One region of the Enterobacter cloacae complex sp. IR5418 genome, then DNA from elsewhere that is predicted to be linked to it. Evidence: predicted binding sites of a transcription regulator. Region 1 holds the regulator's gene; the other holds the start of a gene.
What was found. The regulator Fur, encoded in region 1, represses iron uptake genes when iron is present. The targets are predictions, from matches to a motif close to ATAATAATGAGAACNACTATCAA.
Positions count from the first base shown of each region.

Region 2: a site for Fur is predicted at 2,852-2,874, ahead of feoA (ferrous iron transporter A). Genes of this name have one in related genera too.

Region 1 is NZ_JBMKHS010000002.1:321,855-329,675, forward strand. It holds gene nagE (PTS N-acetyl glucosamine transporter subunit IIABC) at 1-1,795, shown strand, start outside; gene glnS (glutamine--tRNA ligase) at 1,965-3,632, shown strand; gene chiP (chitoporin ChiP) at 4,081-5,496, shown strand; gene chiQ (ChiQ/YbfN family lipoprotein) at 5,544-5,870, shown strand; gene fur (ferric iron uptake transcriptional regulator) at 5,974-6,420, opposite strand; gene fldA (flavodoxin FldA) at 6,711-7,241, opposite strand; gene ybfE (LexA regulated protein) at 7,397-7,684, opposite strand; gene ybfF (esterase) at 7,813-7,821, opposite strand, start outside.
Region 2 is NZ_JBMKHS010000006.1:129,072-136,892, forward strand. It holds gene bioH (pimeloyl-ACP methyl ester esterase BioH) at 1-11, shown strand, start outside; gene feoC ([Fe-S]-dependent transcriptional repressor FeoC) at 1-222, opposite strand, end outside; gene feoB (Fe(2+) transporter permease subunit FeoB) at 235-2,553, opposite strand; gene feoA (ferrous iron transporter A) at 2,584-2,811, opposite strand; gene ACOTX7_RS07305 (Tex family protein) at 3,148-5,478, opposite strand; gene greB (transcription elongation factor GreB) at 5,566-6,039, opposite strand; gene ompR (two-component system response regulator OmpR) at 6,268-6,987, shown strand; gene envZ (two-component system sensor histidine kinase EnvZ) at 6,984-7,821, shown strand, end outside.

The DNA of each region.
Region 1 (7,821 bases):
GGCCCTGATTTTCGCCATCGGTGTGGCGTCAAGCTGGTCAAAAGACAGCGCTGGTGCCGCGGCACTGGCAGGGGCTGTCGGTTACTTCATCCTCACGAAAGCGATGGTAACCATCAACCCTGAAATCAACATGGGTGTGCTGGCAGGTATCATTACCGGTCTGGTCGGTGGTGCCGTGTACAACCGTTGGGCGGGTATCAAACTGCCTGACTTCCTGAGCTTCTTCGGCGGTAAACGTTTTGTGCCGATTGCGACGGGCTTTTTCTGTCTGATCCTCGCAGCCATCTTTGGCTACGTGTGGCCACCGGTGCAGCATGCTATCCATGCGGGCGGCGAGTGGATCGTGTCTGCGGGTGCAATGGGTGCGGGCATCTTCGGTTTCATTAACCGTCTGCTGATCCCAACCGGTCTGCATCAGGTACTGAACACCATCGCGTGGTTCCAGATTGGTGAGTTCAGCAACGCGGCTGGCGCGGTGTTCCACGGTGATATCAACCGCTTCTACGCAGGCGACGGCACCGCGGGCATGTTCATGTCTGGCTTCTTCCCAATCATGATGTTTGGTCTGCCTGGCGCTGCGCTGGCAATGTACCTGGCTGCGCCGAAAGCGCGTCGCCCAATGGTTGGCGGGATGCTGCTGTCCGTTGCGATCACCGCTTTCCTGACCGGCGTGACCGAGCCACTGGAATTCCTGTTCATGTTCCTGGCTCCGCTGCTGTATCTGATGCACGCGATCCTGACTGGTATCAGCCTGTTCGTCGCCACCCTTCTGGGTATCCATGCTGGCTTCTCCTTCTCCGCAGGCGCTATCGACTATGTGTTGATGTACAACCTGCCAGCGGCAAGCAGCAACGTCTGGATGCTGGTGGTGATGGGCCTGGTATTCTTCGTTATCTACTTCGTCCTGTTCAGCGCGGTTATTCGTATGTTTAACCTGAAAACGCCGGGCCGCGAAGATACGAAAGACGATGTGGTGACCAGTGAAGCAAACAGCAATACCGAAGAAGGTTTAACCCAGCTGGCAACCAGCTACATTGCCGCTGTAGGCGGTACTGACAACCTGAAAGCGATTGATGCCTGTATTACCCGTCTGCGTCTGACCGTAGGTGACTCTGCACGCGTGAGTGATGCAATGTGTAAACGCCTGGGCGCGTCGGGTGTGGTGAAACTGAACAAGCAAACCATCCAGGTTATCGTGGGTGCGAAAGCCGAATCGATCGGCGATGAAATGAAAAAAGTGGTTGCCCGTGGGCCGGTTGCTGCCGCCTCAACGGACAGCGCGCCAGTAGCTGACGCGCCGGTTGCAAAACCGCAGGCGGTGCCAAATGCGGTGACCATCGCTGCGCTGGTCTCTCCGGTGACAGGTGACGTTGTTGCGCTTGAGCAGGTGCCTGACGAAGCGTTCGCCAGCAAAGCGGTCGGTGACGGCGTGGCGGTGAAACCAACGGACAAAACCGTGGTCTCTCCGGCAGCTGGTACTATCGTGAAAATCTTCAATACTAACCACGCGTTCTGCCTCGAAACCGAAAAAGGCGCGGAGATCGTTGTCCATATGGGTATCGATACCGTTGCGCTGAACGGTCAGGGCTTTACTCGCCTGGTGGAAGAGGGTGCCGAAGTGGTGGCAGGTCAGCCGATTCTGGAGATGGATCTGGATTACCTCAATGCCAATGCGCGCTCCATGATTAGTCCGGTCGTGTGCAGCAACATCGACGACTTCAGCGGTCTGGTGATCCAGGCGCAGGGTCAGGTGGTTGCAGGCCAGACGCCACTGTATGAGATTAAAGGCAAGTAATCGCTCCTGAGTAGAGTCATGCCTTAAGCGGCGGGGGATATCCTCCGCCGCTTTTTTTTGCAGCATTTGCCCCCATTATTTTCTTCCGGGACGTTTTAAGGGTTGTCACTACGTCCGGGTTATAAGATCATATGCCGTTATACGTTGTTTACGCTTTGAGGAATCCACGATGAGTGAGGCAGAAGCCCGCCCGAGTAACTTTATTCGTCAGATCATCGATGAAGATCTGGCCAGTGGTAAGCACACCACAGTCCACACGCGTTTCCCGCCGGAGCCAAATGGCTACCTGCACATTGGTCACGCCAAATCGATCTGCCTGAACTTTGGTATTGCGCAAGACTACCAGGGGCAGTGCAACCTGCGTTTCGATGACACCAACCCAGTAAAAGAAGACATCGAATACGTTGAGTCGATTAAAAACGACGTGCAATGGCTGGGCTTTAACTGGTCTGGCGATATCTGCTACTCCTCTGACTATTTCGATCAGCTGTATGCCTATGCGGTTGAACTGATCAACAAAGGTCTGGCGTACGTCGACGAACTGTCTGCTGACGAAATCCGTGAATACCGCGGTACGCTGACTCAGCCTGGCAAAAACAGCCCGTTCCGCGACCGCAGCGTGGAAGAGAACCTGGCGCTGTTTGAAAAAATGCGTGCTGGTGGCTTTGAAGAAGGCAAAGCGTGTCTGCGCGCCAAAATCGATATGGCGTCTCCGTTCATCGTGATGCGCGATCCGGTGCTGTACCGCATTAAGTTCGCGGAACACCACCAGACCGGTAACAAGTGGTGCATCTATCCGATGTACGACTTCACCCACTGCATCAGCGATGCGCTGGAAGGCATTACGCACTCGCTGTGTACGCTGGAGTTCCAGGACAACCGTCGTCTGTATGACTGGGTGCTGGATAACATCACCATTCCTGTGCATCCGCGCCAGTACGAGTTCTCTCGTCTGAACCTGGAATACACCGTCATGTCCAAGCGTAAGCTGAACCTGCTGGTGACCGACAAGCACGTCGAAGGCTGGGACGACCCGCGTATGCCGACCATCTCTGGCCTGCGTCGTCGTGGTTATACTTCTGCGTCCATTCGTGAATTCTGCAAACGTATTGGCGTCACCAAGCAGGACAACACCATCGAAATGGCGTCTCTGGAATCCTGCATTCGTGAAGACCTGAACGAAAACGCGCCGCGCGCGATGGCCGTGATCGATCCGGTTAAGCTGGTTATCGAAAACTACCCGCAGGGCGAAAGCGAACTGGTCTCCATGCCTAACCATCCGAACAAACCGGAAATGGGCACCCGCGACGTGCCGTTCAGCGGTGAAATCTGGATCGACCGTGCTGACTTCCGCGAAGAAGCCAACAAGCAGTACAAGCGTCTGGTGCTGGGTAAAGAAGTGCGTCTGCGTAACGCCTATGTGATCAAAGCCGAGCGCGTAGAGAAAGATGCGGAAGGTAACATCACGACCATCTTCTGTACGTACGACGCAGAGACGCTGAGCAAAGATCCGGCTGATGGTCGTAAAGTGAAAGGTGTAATCCACTGGGTGAGCGCACAGCATGCGCTGCCGGTTGAGATCCGTCTTTACGATCGTCTGTTCAGCGTGCCTAACCCAGGTGCTGCGGAAGACCTCCTGGCGGTTATCAACCCTGAGTCGCTGATTATCAAGCAGGGTTATGCCGAGCCGTCTCTGAAAGCCGCTGAAGCGGGCAAAGCGTTCCAGTTCGAACGTGAAGGCTACTTCTGCCTGGACAGCCGTTACAGCACGGCAGAAAAACCGGTATTTAACCGTACCGTCGGTCTGCGTGATACATGGACTAAAATCGGCGAATAATAACGCTGCTCTGGTCAAGGAGAAACAAACGCCGCTTATTGCGGCGTTTTTTTTATTTAATGATCATGGTATTAAGCCAGGGCTTAAAGATAAGCCGCTAAAATATCAGGTCAATGTAGTGCTACTTATTTTTCTAAAAAAAGTTTGTATTTTTACGAAATATAAAGAGGATGAAAAATAAACAGCAAATACCTGCGCGACCCGATGAAATTTCTGATATTTCCACGCCAATCCTCGCTCTCCTCTAAATGTTACAAAGTACTACGAATTATGTGCACTTCGTCATAATCCTGACTTTTGCCCACGGAAAAGCATTGATAATTCGCGTCGCGAAAAATAACCTAAAGACGGTAGTTAATTCGAGGGTATTTCTGACTACCCCTGACCTTTTGGTCTTTTCTGTTTTTCGCCGTTTAAGGCGTTTTAATTCGTGAAAGAGGAATAATCTATGCGTACGTTCAGTGGCAAACGTAGTGCGCTGGCGCTGGCTATCGCCGGTGTGACAGCAATGTCGGGCCTGGTGGTTGCACCAGAGGCAAAAGCAGCAGGTTTCATTGAAGATTCTACCCTCACGGGCGGTGTTTATTACTGGCAGCGTGAGCGTGACCGTAAAGACGTTGCGGAAGATAAATACAAAACTAACCTTTCTCACTCCACCTGGAACGCCAACCTGGATTTCCAGTCAGGCTATGCCGCCGATATGTTTGGTCTGGATATTGCGGCATTCACGGCAATCGAAATGGCTGAAAACGGCGACAGCGGCCACCCGAACGAAATTGCGTTCTCCTCCAGCAATAAAGCCTATGACGAAGACTGGTCCGGTGATAAAAGCGGTATCAGCCTGTATAAAGCGGCTGCAAAATTCAAATACGGCCCGGTGTGGGCACGTGGGGGCTATATTCAGCCAACCGGTCAAACGCTGTTAGCGCCGCACTGGAGCTTTATGCCGGGTACCTACCAGGGCGCGGAAGCCGGGGCTAACTTTGACTACGGCGATGCGGGCGCGTTGAGCTTCTCCTATATGTGGACCAACGAGTACAAAGCACCGTGGCACATTGAGATGGACAAGTTCTACCAGGGCGATCGTAAAACCAAAGTGGATTATCTCCACTCTTTGGGTTTGAAATACGACTTTAAAAATGACTTTGTCCTGGAAGCAGCGTTTGGTCAGGCTGAAGGCTACATGGATCAGTACTTTGCTAAAGCATCGTATAAATTCGATATCGCTGGCAGCCCACTCTCTACCAGCTATCAGTTCTATGGCGCACGTGACAAAGCCGATGCGCAAAATAACTTAAGGACTAATGATGAGGTCGCGCTGGCCAACGACTTATATGACGGTACTGCCTGGCTGCAAGCCTTAACGTTTGGCTATAAGATCGGCCAGGTGGATCTGCGCCTTGAGGGTACATGGGTTAAGGCTGACGGTAATCAGGGCTTCTTCCTGCAACGCATGACGCCAACCTACGCTTCATCAAACGGACGTTTAGATATCTGGTGGGATAACCGTTCTGATTTCAACGCCAATGGTGAAAAGGCGGTGTTCTTCGGCGCGATGTACGACCTCAAAAACTGGAACCTTGCAGGATGGTCCGTTGGGGCGTCCTACGCTTACGGTTGGGATGCTAAACCAAGCAGCGCGCCGATCTACGATCAGAGCCAGCGCCTGAAAGAGTCTGCCTATAGCCTGGATGCTGCCTATGTCCTCCAGGATGGCCGTGCCAAGGGAACCATGTTCAAGCTGCATTTCACTCAGTATGACAACCACTCCGATCTGCCAAGCTACGGCGGGGGATATAACAACATCTTCCAGGATGAGCGTGACGTGAAATTCATGGTCATTGCGCCATTCACAATCTTCTGATGAACACGCTGGCGGGTGAAGTCCCGCCAGCATGGAGACTGCACATGATGAAAAAATGGGTAATCGTTGCGCTGCTGGCATCGGGGCTGGTGGCGTGTGCGCAGGATCAGGCGCAGAAAGAAGACTCCCGTCTGAAGGAGGCGTATAGCGCCTGCATCAATACAGCACAAGGATCGCCAGAGAAGATTGAAGCCTGCCAGAGCGTGCTGAATGTGCTGAAAAAAGAGAAAGCGCATGAGCAGTTTGCGACGCAGGAAAGCGTTCGCGTGATGGATTACCAGGCCTGTATTCAGGCGCGTAAAACCGGTAACGATCAGGAAGTGGCGAAGCGTTGCGATAAGATCTGGGACGAGATACGCAATAACAACAAATAAGTTATTTTCACGCCCGGTGGCGCTGCGCTACCGGGCTTTTTATTGCCCAAAAAAGGCAAAAAAAAAGCCAACCTTACGGCTGGCTCAGAGTATGTACACTCGCTTATTTTGCGTCGTGCGCATGTTCATTTTCACGGCAATCACCTTCAGCGCAGTGACCGTACAGGTACAGGCTGTGGTTGGTCAGGCGGATGCCATGACGGGCGGCGATTTCACGCTGGCGTGATTCAATGGAATCATCGCTGAATTCAATGACCTTGCCACAGTCGAGGCAGATCAGGTGATCGTGGTGGTGCTGCTGAGTCAGTTCGAACACGGATTTACCGCCTTCGAAATTATGACGAGTAACAATGCCCGCGTCATCAAACTGGTTCAGCACACGATAGACGGTTGCCAGCCCAATCTCTTCACCCATATCGATAAGACGCTTATAAAGGTCTTCCGCACTGACATGGTGATTGTCTGGCCCCTGAAGCACTTCAAGGATTTTTAACCGAGGAAGCGTTACTTTCAGGCCAGCTTTCTTTAATGCGGTATTGTTGTCAGTCATGCGGAATCTGTCCTGTTGCTAAACGATTCACTTCAAAAGAAGAAGTGACAGAAAATGCACTTGGGATAATGCGTCTCATTATAGAACTGCCATGGCTAAATGAAAACTGCAAGTCTCAAGCAAAGTATGCTTATAAAAACGTGGTATCACCAACAAACTTGTTCGATGGCACCCACTTTTTACCAGGGGGATATTGTACAGGTCTGGACAAAAAAGTTAAAAGTTTGTAGCAATTAATTTAATCGGTTTTACCTGGAAACGGGCGCAACCGGAGTTGCGCCGCAGGGAAATCAGGCGTTAAGGATATCGTCCAGGTTCAGCTCTTCACGAACCTGCTTAACCCATTTTTCAACACGCTCAGCGGTCAGCTCTGGCTGACGGTCTTCATCAATGGCCAGGCCAACGAAGTGATCGTCATCGGCCAGCCCTTTGGACGCTTCGAAGTGGTAACCGGCTGTTGGCCAGTGACCGACGATCGCCGCACCGCGTGGCTCAATGATGTCGCGAATGGTGCCCAGCGCATCACAGAAATACTCTGCATAGTCTTCCTGATCGCCACAACCGAACAGGGCAACCAGCTTGCCGTTGAAGTCTACTTCTTCCAGCGTTGGGAAGAAATCGTCCCAGTCACACTGTGCTTCACCGTAGTACCAGGTCGGGATGCCCAGCAGCAGGATGTCATAGCCCTCGAGATCTTCTTTGCTGCTCTTGGCGATGTCATGCACATCAGCAACGTCTTTACCGAGCTGTTTTTGAATGTTTTTTGCGATATTTTCAGTATTGCCGGTATCACTGCCAAAGAAAATGCCGATGATTGCCATGAGTAAAATAACCTCTTGAAACTTAATGGTATGGTGGCGCAAATTGTCCACGGATAAGGGCAATAATAGCAGAACAGGCAACCCTGCGGAAACAGCTATCACGCAGGACTGCACTCTGTGCTACATGAAAAAGGTAATATTGGGGATTTTCTGACTCACGCCTTGCCGCGTAACGTCTCAAGCTGGGCGATCAGCATCTCTTCGATCAGTTCGCTGCGGCTGATGTTGCGCGCGTCAGCTAACTCGTTAAGCGCATCGACGGCATCGGCATTCAGCTTCAGTTCGACACGCTTAAGTCCACGATTTTTATCGCGTTTAAGCTGGTTGCGTTTATTGATACGCAGCTGTTCATCGCGCGAAAGCGGATTCGTTTTCGGTCGTCCCGGTCGACGCTCATTCGCGAACAGATCTAGTGTCGTACGGTCCGTTTGTTCTTTGGCCATGATTCTGAGACTTCGGGGGAAACACGCCGCCCTGCTAATGCCCGGGCGATAAGCGCGCCATCATACATTACCCAAATCCACACGCCAACGACTGGAAGCCCGTCGGCTTCCGGTCGCTGGCTTTTTAATCAATTCGC
Region 2 (7,821 bases), on a different contig from region 1:
CCACTCCCTGAGACAGGCTTTCCCTTCCGGGCAACGCTTACAACTGCCGGACAGACAACCGTCCGGCTCTTCCTGAATGCGCACGGCTTTCCCCATGGCCTCCAGCCTTTCCAGCATGGCATCGATCATCGGCTGCGGCGTATGCAGGCTGAGGCTGAGCTGCTTCGCCTCCATTCGCCCCTGCAACGCCAGTAAATCACGAACCTGAATCAACGATGCCATGTTCTTTTCCCCTTAGTGACAGTCGCCCGCAGGGCTGCTACAGCAGGTTGTCGGGGTTTTGCGCGTTGCCAGCAGGTTAACGTTAACGCGGCTACGCGCCCGGCGCAGCAGGCCAATCACCATCACGTTAAACAGGATCACCGCCAGAATACAGACCAGGCTGTAGCGCGGATGTTGACTGTAATTGACGGCCTGATAAAACACGGTCGCCAGCGAGTAGGCAATGTTCAGCCCCCACAGAATGGAGAAGCCCATCCAGCCGCGGCTGGACTCACGGGCAATGGCGCCCATGACCGAGATGCACGGAATATAGAGCAGGACGAAGATCAGGTAGCTGTAGGCCGCTGACGCGCTGCCAAATTTCTGGCCCATCACGCCCATTGCCCCGGTCGCCATTTCGCCGTCGCCTTTGCTGGCTTCAATCGGGTTCGCCAGTACGCTCAGACTGAAGGTGTCTTTCAGGCTCTGCCAGGTCTCTTCCATCGCGCCGAGCAGTTCATCCCCGAGGTGGAACGCAGCCGGATTAAACTCCTCTTCCTGAATGTTTTCCGCGGTGTAAAGCGTGTTCAGGGTGCCGACAACCACCTCTTTTGCCATTGCGCCGGTAAACAGGCCCACGGTTGCCTGCCAGTTGTCTTCCTGCACGCCAATCGGTTTGAAGACCGGCGTAATGACGCGGCTGACGGAGGCAAGGGCAGAGTCATTAATGTTGTCCGCGGCCTGGCCGCTCAGGGTGAAACTGTTCAGGGCGCTCAGGAAAATGCTGACCACCACAATCACCTTACCGGCGCGCAGAACGAAGCCCTTCAGGCGCTGCCATGTCTGAATAATCAGGCTTTTCAGATGCGGAACGTGATAAACCGGCAGTTCCATCACGAACGGCGACGCTTCGCCACGCATGATGGTGTGCTTCAGCATCAGGCCGGTGAGAATAGCCATCACGATACCCAGCACATACAGGGAGAAGACGGCCAGCGCCCCTTCCTGACCAAAGAACGCCGCGGCAAAGACCGCGAAGATCGCCAGTCGCGCGCCGCAGGACATGAACGGCGCCATCATGATGGTCATCAGGCGTTCGCGCGGGGCATCCAGCGTACGCGCGCCCATGACTGACGGCACGTTACAGCCGAAACCAACAATCAGCGGCACGAAGGATTTGCCCGGCAGCCCCAGCGCCTGCATCAGGCGGTCCATCACGAAGGCGGCGCGCGCCATGTAACCGGAATCTTCGAGGAAGGAGAGGAACAGGTACATCATGCCGATCTGCGGTACCAGCGGCAGGACGGTGTTGATCCCGCCGCCGATCCCCTGCGCAAGGAAGATGGTCAACCATTCCGGGAAGTGGAGGGTGTAGCCCAGCCACTGAATGCCGTGCACGAAAATAGCGACAGAGCCGCCATCAAAGATGGGTTGTAATGCGCCGCCGATGTTAATGGCGAGCAGGAACATCACGTACATCACCAGTAAAAAGATCGGCAAACCGAGGAAGCGGTTGAGCACAATCTTATCCACGGCGGCGGTGAAGCGGCTGGGTTCAGCGGTTAATGCATTGCTGACCACGTCACAGATAGCGGCGATGGCCTGATAGCGCGCATCTGCAATGTGCAGGGCCGGGTCATCCAGCTCGTCGCTCAGGCGAGCCTGTGCGACGTCCAGCTTATCCGCCGCATCGCCTGCGTAGGCGCGGCTGTAGATATCGCCTTCCAGCATTTGCAGACCAAGCCACAGGCGTTGTCTGGCGGGCATGCTGTTATCCATCTCCTGCGCCAGTTGTCTGGCTTCGCGCAGCAGCGGCTGGGCGTAGTGGACCAGTTCGACGTCGGCATTGCCCGTGTGGCGGTCAATCGCCAGCTTCAGGGCGTCAATGCCGCGCGCGCGGGTAGAAACCAGCGGCACCACCGGGCAGCCCAGACGGGCGGAGAGGGCATCGACGTCGATGCGCAGCTTTTGCTTCTCGGCGATGTCGAGCATGTTCAGCGCCACGATGCAGGGAATACCCAGCTCCAGCAGCTGTAACGTGAGATACAGATTGCGTTCGAGATTGGAGGCATCCACCACGTTGATGAGCAGATCCGCGTCGCCGCTCAGAATATAGTGGCAGGCAATCTGCTCATCGAGAGAGGTCTGGGAGGAAATCGTGGTGAGTGAATAGGTCCCCGGTAAATCAACCAGCGTGACCTGATTATCTGTCGTGGTGAACTGGCCTTCTTTGCGTTCAACCGTCACGCCTGCCCAATTTCCCACACGCTGGCGGGCGCCGGTTAACTGATTAAATAAGGTTGTCTTGCCGGAATTTGGATTGCCAATTAAGCCAATAGTTAATTTTTTCATTGTAGTAGACTCACTGAAACCGCTGGCTTGTTAACGGGATAAAGATTCAACTTCAATTAATGCGAGGTCTTTTTTACGCAGAACCAGATTAACGCGTCGGGTTTCGATATGAACCGGATCGCCCAACGGCGCAACGCGCACCACCTGGAATGATGAGCCGGGTAGCATGCCCAGTGACAGCAGCTTCTGCCGGTAGGCCGGGCTTATCTCACGGGTAAAACCGATAATTTTCCACGCACTGTCTGGAGTGAATTGCATAGCGCCTGATTCCACGAGAGGTTAAATAATCTACACTGCGATGATAATGAGAATAGTTTTTATCAGCAATAATAAAAATGTGACGGGATGTTGTTAATCGTATTAATTTGCGGTCTGCTTGACCTTGCTCAATATTTGCGAAATTGAGGTGAAAATAAAAAGAAGGGCATTTGTTAATGAGGTGATAAATAGCGGTTTAAATATGGATATGCAATCGGTTTCATATTTTACGATATAATTTTTCCCCTCACCCCGGCCCTCTCCCCAAAGGGGCGAGGGTATTCAAGTTCCCTCTCCCATTTGGGGAGAGGGTTAGGGTGAGGGGCATTTACAGCATTAGCGTTTCTTACCCATCGCCGCTGCCAGCGCATCCATCATTGCGCTGTTGCCCGCAGGCTGTGCGTCACGTCCGCGTGGCTTCGCGGCTTTCGCTGCCGGACGCTGCTGTTCACGGCCACCGCCATTACCGCCACGGCGCGCGTTAGTGTCGCCCGGCTGCTCGTCCAGACGCATGGTCAGGGCGATACGCTTGCGCTGGAGATCCACTTCCAGCACTTTCACCTTCACGATGTCGCCCGCTTTGACCACGGTGTGCGGATCTTCAACGAACTTGTCGGCGAGGGAAGAGATATGCACCAGACCATCCTGATGCACGCCGATATCCACAAACGCGCCAAAGTTGGTGACGTTGGTTACCGCCCCTTCCAGCACCATGCCCGGTAACAGGTCGTTCATGGTTTCCACGCCGTCAGCAAAGGTTGCGGTTTTAAACTCAGGACGCGGATCGCGGCCCGGTTTTTCCAGCTCTTTGATGATGTCAGTGACCGTCGGCACGCCGAACTGTTCGTCGGTGAAATCCACCGCTTTCAGGTTACGCAGCGCGCTGCTGTCGCCCATCAGATCTTTCAGCGCCTGCCGGGTAGCGGCCAGAATACGCTCAACCACCGGGTACGCTTCCGGGTGAACGGTAGAGGCATCCAGCGGGTTATCGCCGTGGTTGATGCGCAGGAAGCCCGCGCACTGCTCAAACGCTTTCGGCCCCAGACGGCTTACCTTCAGCAACTGCTGGCGGTTCTGGAACTGACCGTTCTCATCACGCCAGGCAACGATATTCTGCGCCATCATCCGGGTCAGGCCCGCCACGCGGGTAAGCAGGGGAACGGAAGCGGTGTTCAGGTCCACGCCGACGGCGTTAACGCAGTCTTCCACTACTGCATCCAGCTTGCGCGCCAGCTGCGTCTGGCTCACGTCGTGCTGATACTGGCCCACGCCGATGGATTTCGGGTCGATCTTCACCAGCTCCGCCAGCGGATCCTGTAAACGACGGGCAATAGAGACCGCACCGCGCAGGGAAACGTCCAGATCCGGGAACTCCTGTGCCGCCAGTTCTGAGGCGGAGTAGACCGATGCCCCCGCTTCGCTGACGATCACCTTCTGCGCCGTCACTTTCGGGAACTGCTTCTGCACGTCCAGGTAGAAACGCTCGGTTTCGCGGGATGCCGTACCGTTACCGATGGCAACCAGCTCAACGTTGTACTTCTCGCACAGCGCGGCGACGACGACAGCCGCTTTCGCTGCCTGACCGGTGTGTGGGTAAATGGTGTCGGTGGCAACCAGCTTGCCGGTGCCGTCAACCACGGCCACCTTCACGCCGGTACGCAGACCCGGATCGAGACCCATGGTGGCGCGCAGGCCAGCTGGCGCAGCCATCAGCAGGTCGTGCAGGTTACGGGCGAAGACGTTGATCGCTTCGTCTTCGGCGCGCTCGCGCACGGTGCCCATCAGTTCGGTTTCGAGGTGCATCAGCACCTTAATGCGCCAGGTCCAGCTCACCACGCCTTTGCGCCAGCTGTCCGCCGGGGCGTTGTTCAGGCGCAGACCGAGGTGATCGATAATGATCTGCTCGCAGTGGCTCTCTTTTGGCGGCTCATCAAACTGCGGATCGGCATTCAGGGAGAGTTGCAGCACGCCTTCGTTACGGCCACGGAACATCGCCAGCGCGCGGTGAGACGGTGCGGTAGAAATGGGTTCGTGGTGATCGAAGTAGTCGCGGAATTTCGCGCCTTCGTCCTCTTTGCCGGACACCACGGTGGAGACGATATGCGCATTCTTCCACAGGTAATCACGCACTTTGGCCAGCAGCGCCGCGTCTTCAGCGAAGCGCTCCATCAGAATGTAGCGCGCGCCGTCCAGCGCGGCTTTGGTGTCCGCTACGCCTTTGTCGGCGTCGATAAACCTGGCGGCTTCGGCTTCCGGGTCGTGAGACGGCTCGTTCCACAGCAGGTCAGCCAGCGGCTCAAGGCCGGCTTCGATAGCAATCTGCCCGCGCGTTCGGCGCTTCGGTTTGTACGGCAGATAGAGGTCTTCGAGTTCGGTTTTACTCAGGGTACCGTTAATGGCGCTTTCCAGCTCGCTGGTCAGCTTGCCCTGCTCGCCGATAGATTTGAGGATCGCCTGACGTCGGTCTTCCAGCTCGCGCAGATAGCCCAGTCGGGTCTCCAGGTTACGCAGCTGCGTGTCATCCAGACCGCCGGTGACTTCCTTACGATAACGTGCAATAAACGGCACGGTGTTCCCTTCATCAAGCAGGCGAACGGCAGCTTCTACCTGTTCGGCTCTGGCCTGAAGTTCACCCGCAATAATGCGGCAGAGCGACTCTTTCATCATGGTCAGTTCATCTTGTGGATCGAAAATCAGGGGGATAGTTATACGGGCTGACACCAAAAAATGCCAGCCGGGGAGGGCGCTCTCGGACTATTTAACATACTCGATTTCGTTGACGTACCAGCTTGCTTCACCGGCAGGCGTCTGAACGACGGCCAGGTCACCCACCTCTTTTTTCAGCAGGGCGCGGGCCATGGGTGAGTCGATAGAAATGTAATCCTTACGACCGAAAATTTCATCGTAGCCGACGATGCGAAAACGCAGGGTTTGGCCGTCGTCGTTTTCGATCTCCACCCAGGCGCCGAAGAAGACTTTACCTTCCTGCTGCGGGGAGTAATCGACAATTTTGAGATTCTCGAGGCACTTGGTCAGGTAACGTACCCGGCGATCGATCTCGCGCAGCCGCTTTTTATTGTACTGGTAGTCCGCATTCTCGCTGCGGTCGCCCAGGCTTGCTGCCCAGGTGACTTTTTTGGTCACTTCCGGACGCTCCTCGCGCCACAGGTAGTCCATCTCTTTTTTGAGTTTCTCGTACCCTTCACGGGTGATCAGGGGCGTTTTCATGGTGCAGCCTTCAATGCCGGTTAACTGTCTTTGCGCACAATACGTAGCGCACAGTGTAACAGACAAGATTAATAATGATTTATGTGATGAAATGAACAGATAAGCTGCTGTTAAATATGCTTTGTAACAATTTCGTCTAGAATTTATACCAGAATTTGCTGGTCGAACACGTGCACTTTTTTAGAATACGCTGTTCCAGGCCTATCCGAACCTTTGGGAGTACACACAATGCAAGAGAACTACAAAATTCTGGTCGTAGATGACGACATGCGCCTGCGTGCGCTGCTGGAACGTTATCTGACCGAGCAGGGCTTCCAGGTTCGTAGCGTCGCGAACGCGGAACAGATGGATCGCCTGCTGACGCGTGAATCCTTCCACCTGATGGTGTTAGACCTGATGCTGCCTGGCGAAGACGGGCTTTCCATCTGCCGACGTCTGCGCAGCCAGAGCAACCCGATGCCGATCATCATGGTAACGGCGAAGGGTGAAGAAGTTGACCGCATTGTCGGCCTTGAGATCGGCGCTGATGACTACATTCCAAAACCGTTCAACCCGCGTGAACTGCTGGCGCGTATTCGCGCCGTGCTGCGTCGTCAGGCGAACGAGCTGCCGGGCGCGCCGTCTCAGGAAGAGGCCGTCATTGCATTCGGTAAGTTCAAGCTGAACCTCGGCACCCGTGAGATGTTCCGTGAAGATGAGCCAATGCCGCTCACCAGCGGTGAGTTCGCGGTGCTCAAAGCGCTGGTCAGCCACCCGCGTGAGCCGCTCTCCCGTGACAAGCTGATGAACCTGGCCCGTGGTCGTGAATATTCCGCGATGGAGCGTTCTATCGACGTGCAGATCTCTCGTCTGCGCCGCATGGTGGAAGAAGATCCGGCGCATCCTCGCTATATTCAGACCGTGTGGGGTCTGGGCTACGTGTTTGTCCCGGACGGCTCTAAAGCATGAGGCGAATGCGCTTCTCGCCGCGAAGTTCGTTTGCCCGCACGCTGTTATTGATCGTCACCCTGCTGTTCGTCAGCCTGGTGACGACCTACCTGGTGGTGCTGAACTTTGCGATCCTGCCGAGCCTTCAGCAGTTTAATAAGGTACTGGCATACGAAGTGCGTATGCTGATGACCGACAAACTGCAACTGGAGGACGGCACGCAGTTGGTTGTTCCCCCGGCGTTCCGTCGGGAAATCTACCGTGAGCTGGGCATTTCTCTTTATTCGAACGAAGCGGCGGAAGATGCTGGCCTGCGCTGGGCGCAGCACTACGAATTCCTCAGCCAGCAGATGGCGCAGCAGCTTGGTGGCCCGACGGAAGTGCGCGTTGAGGTCAATAAAAGCTCACCGGTTGTCTGGCTGAAAACCTGGCTGTCACCCAACATCTGGGTGCGTGTTCCCCTCACCGAGATCCATCAGGGCGACTTCTCGCCGCTGTTCCGTTACACCCTGGCGATCATGCTGCTGGCCATCGGCGGCGCGTGGCTGTTTATTCGTATTCAGAACCGACCGCTGGTTGACCTGGAGCATGCGGCATTGCAGGTCGGCAAAGGGATTATCCCCCCGCCGCTGCGCGAGTATGGCGCGTCGGAAGTGCGCTCGGTAACGCGTGCGTTTAACCACATGGCGGCAGGCGTTAAACAGCTGGCGGATGACCGTACGTTACTCATGGCGGGCGTCAGTCACGATTTACGCACGCCGCTGACGCGTATCCGGCTGGCGACAGAGATGATGGGCGAGCAGGATGGTTATCTTGCAGAGTCCATCAACAAGGATATCGAAGAGTGTAACGCCA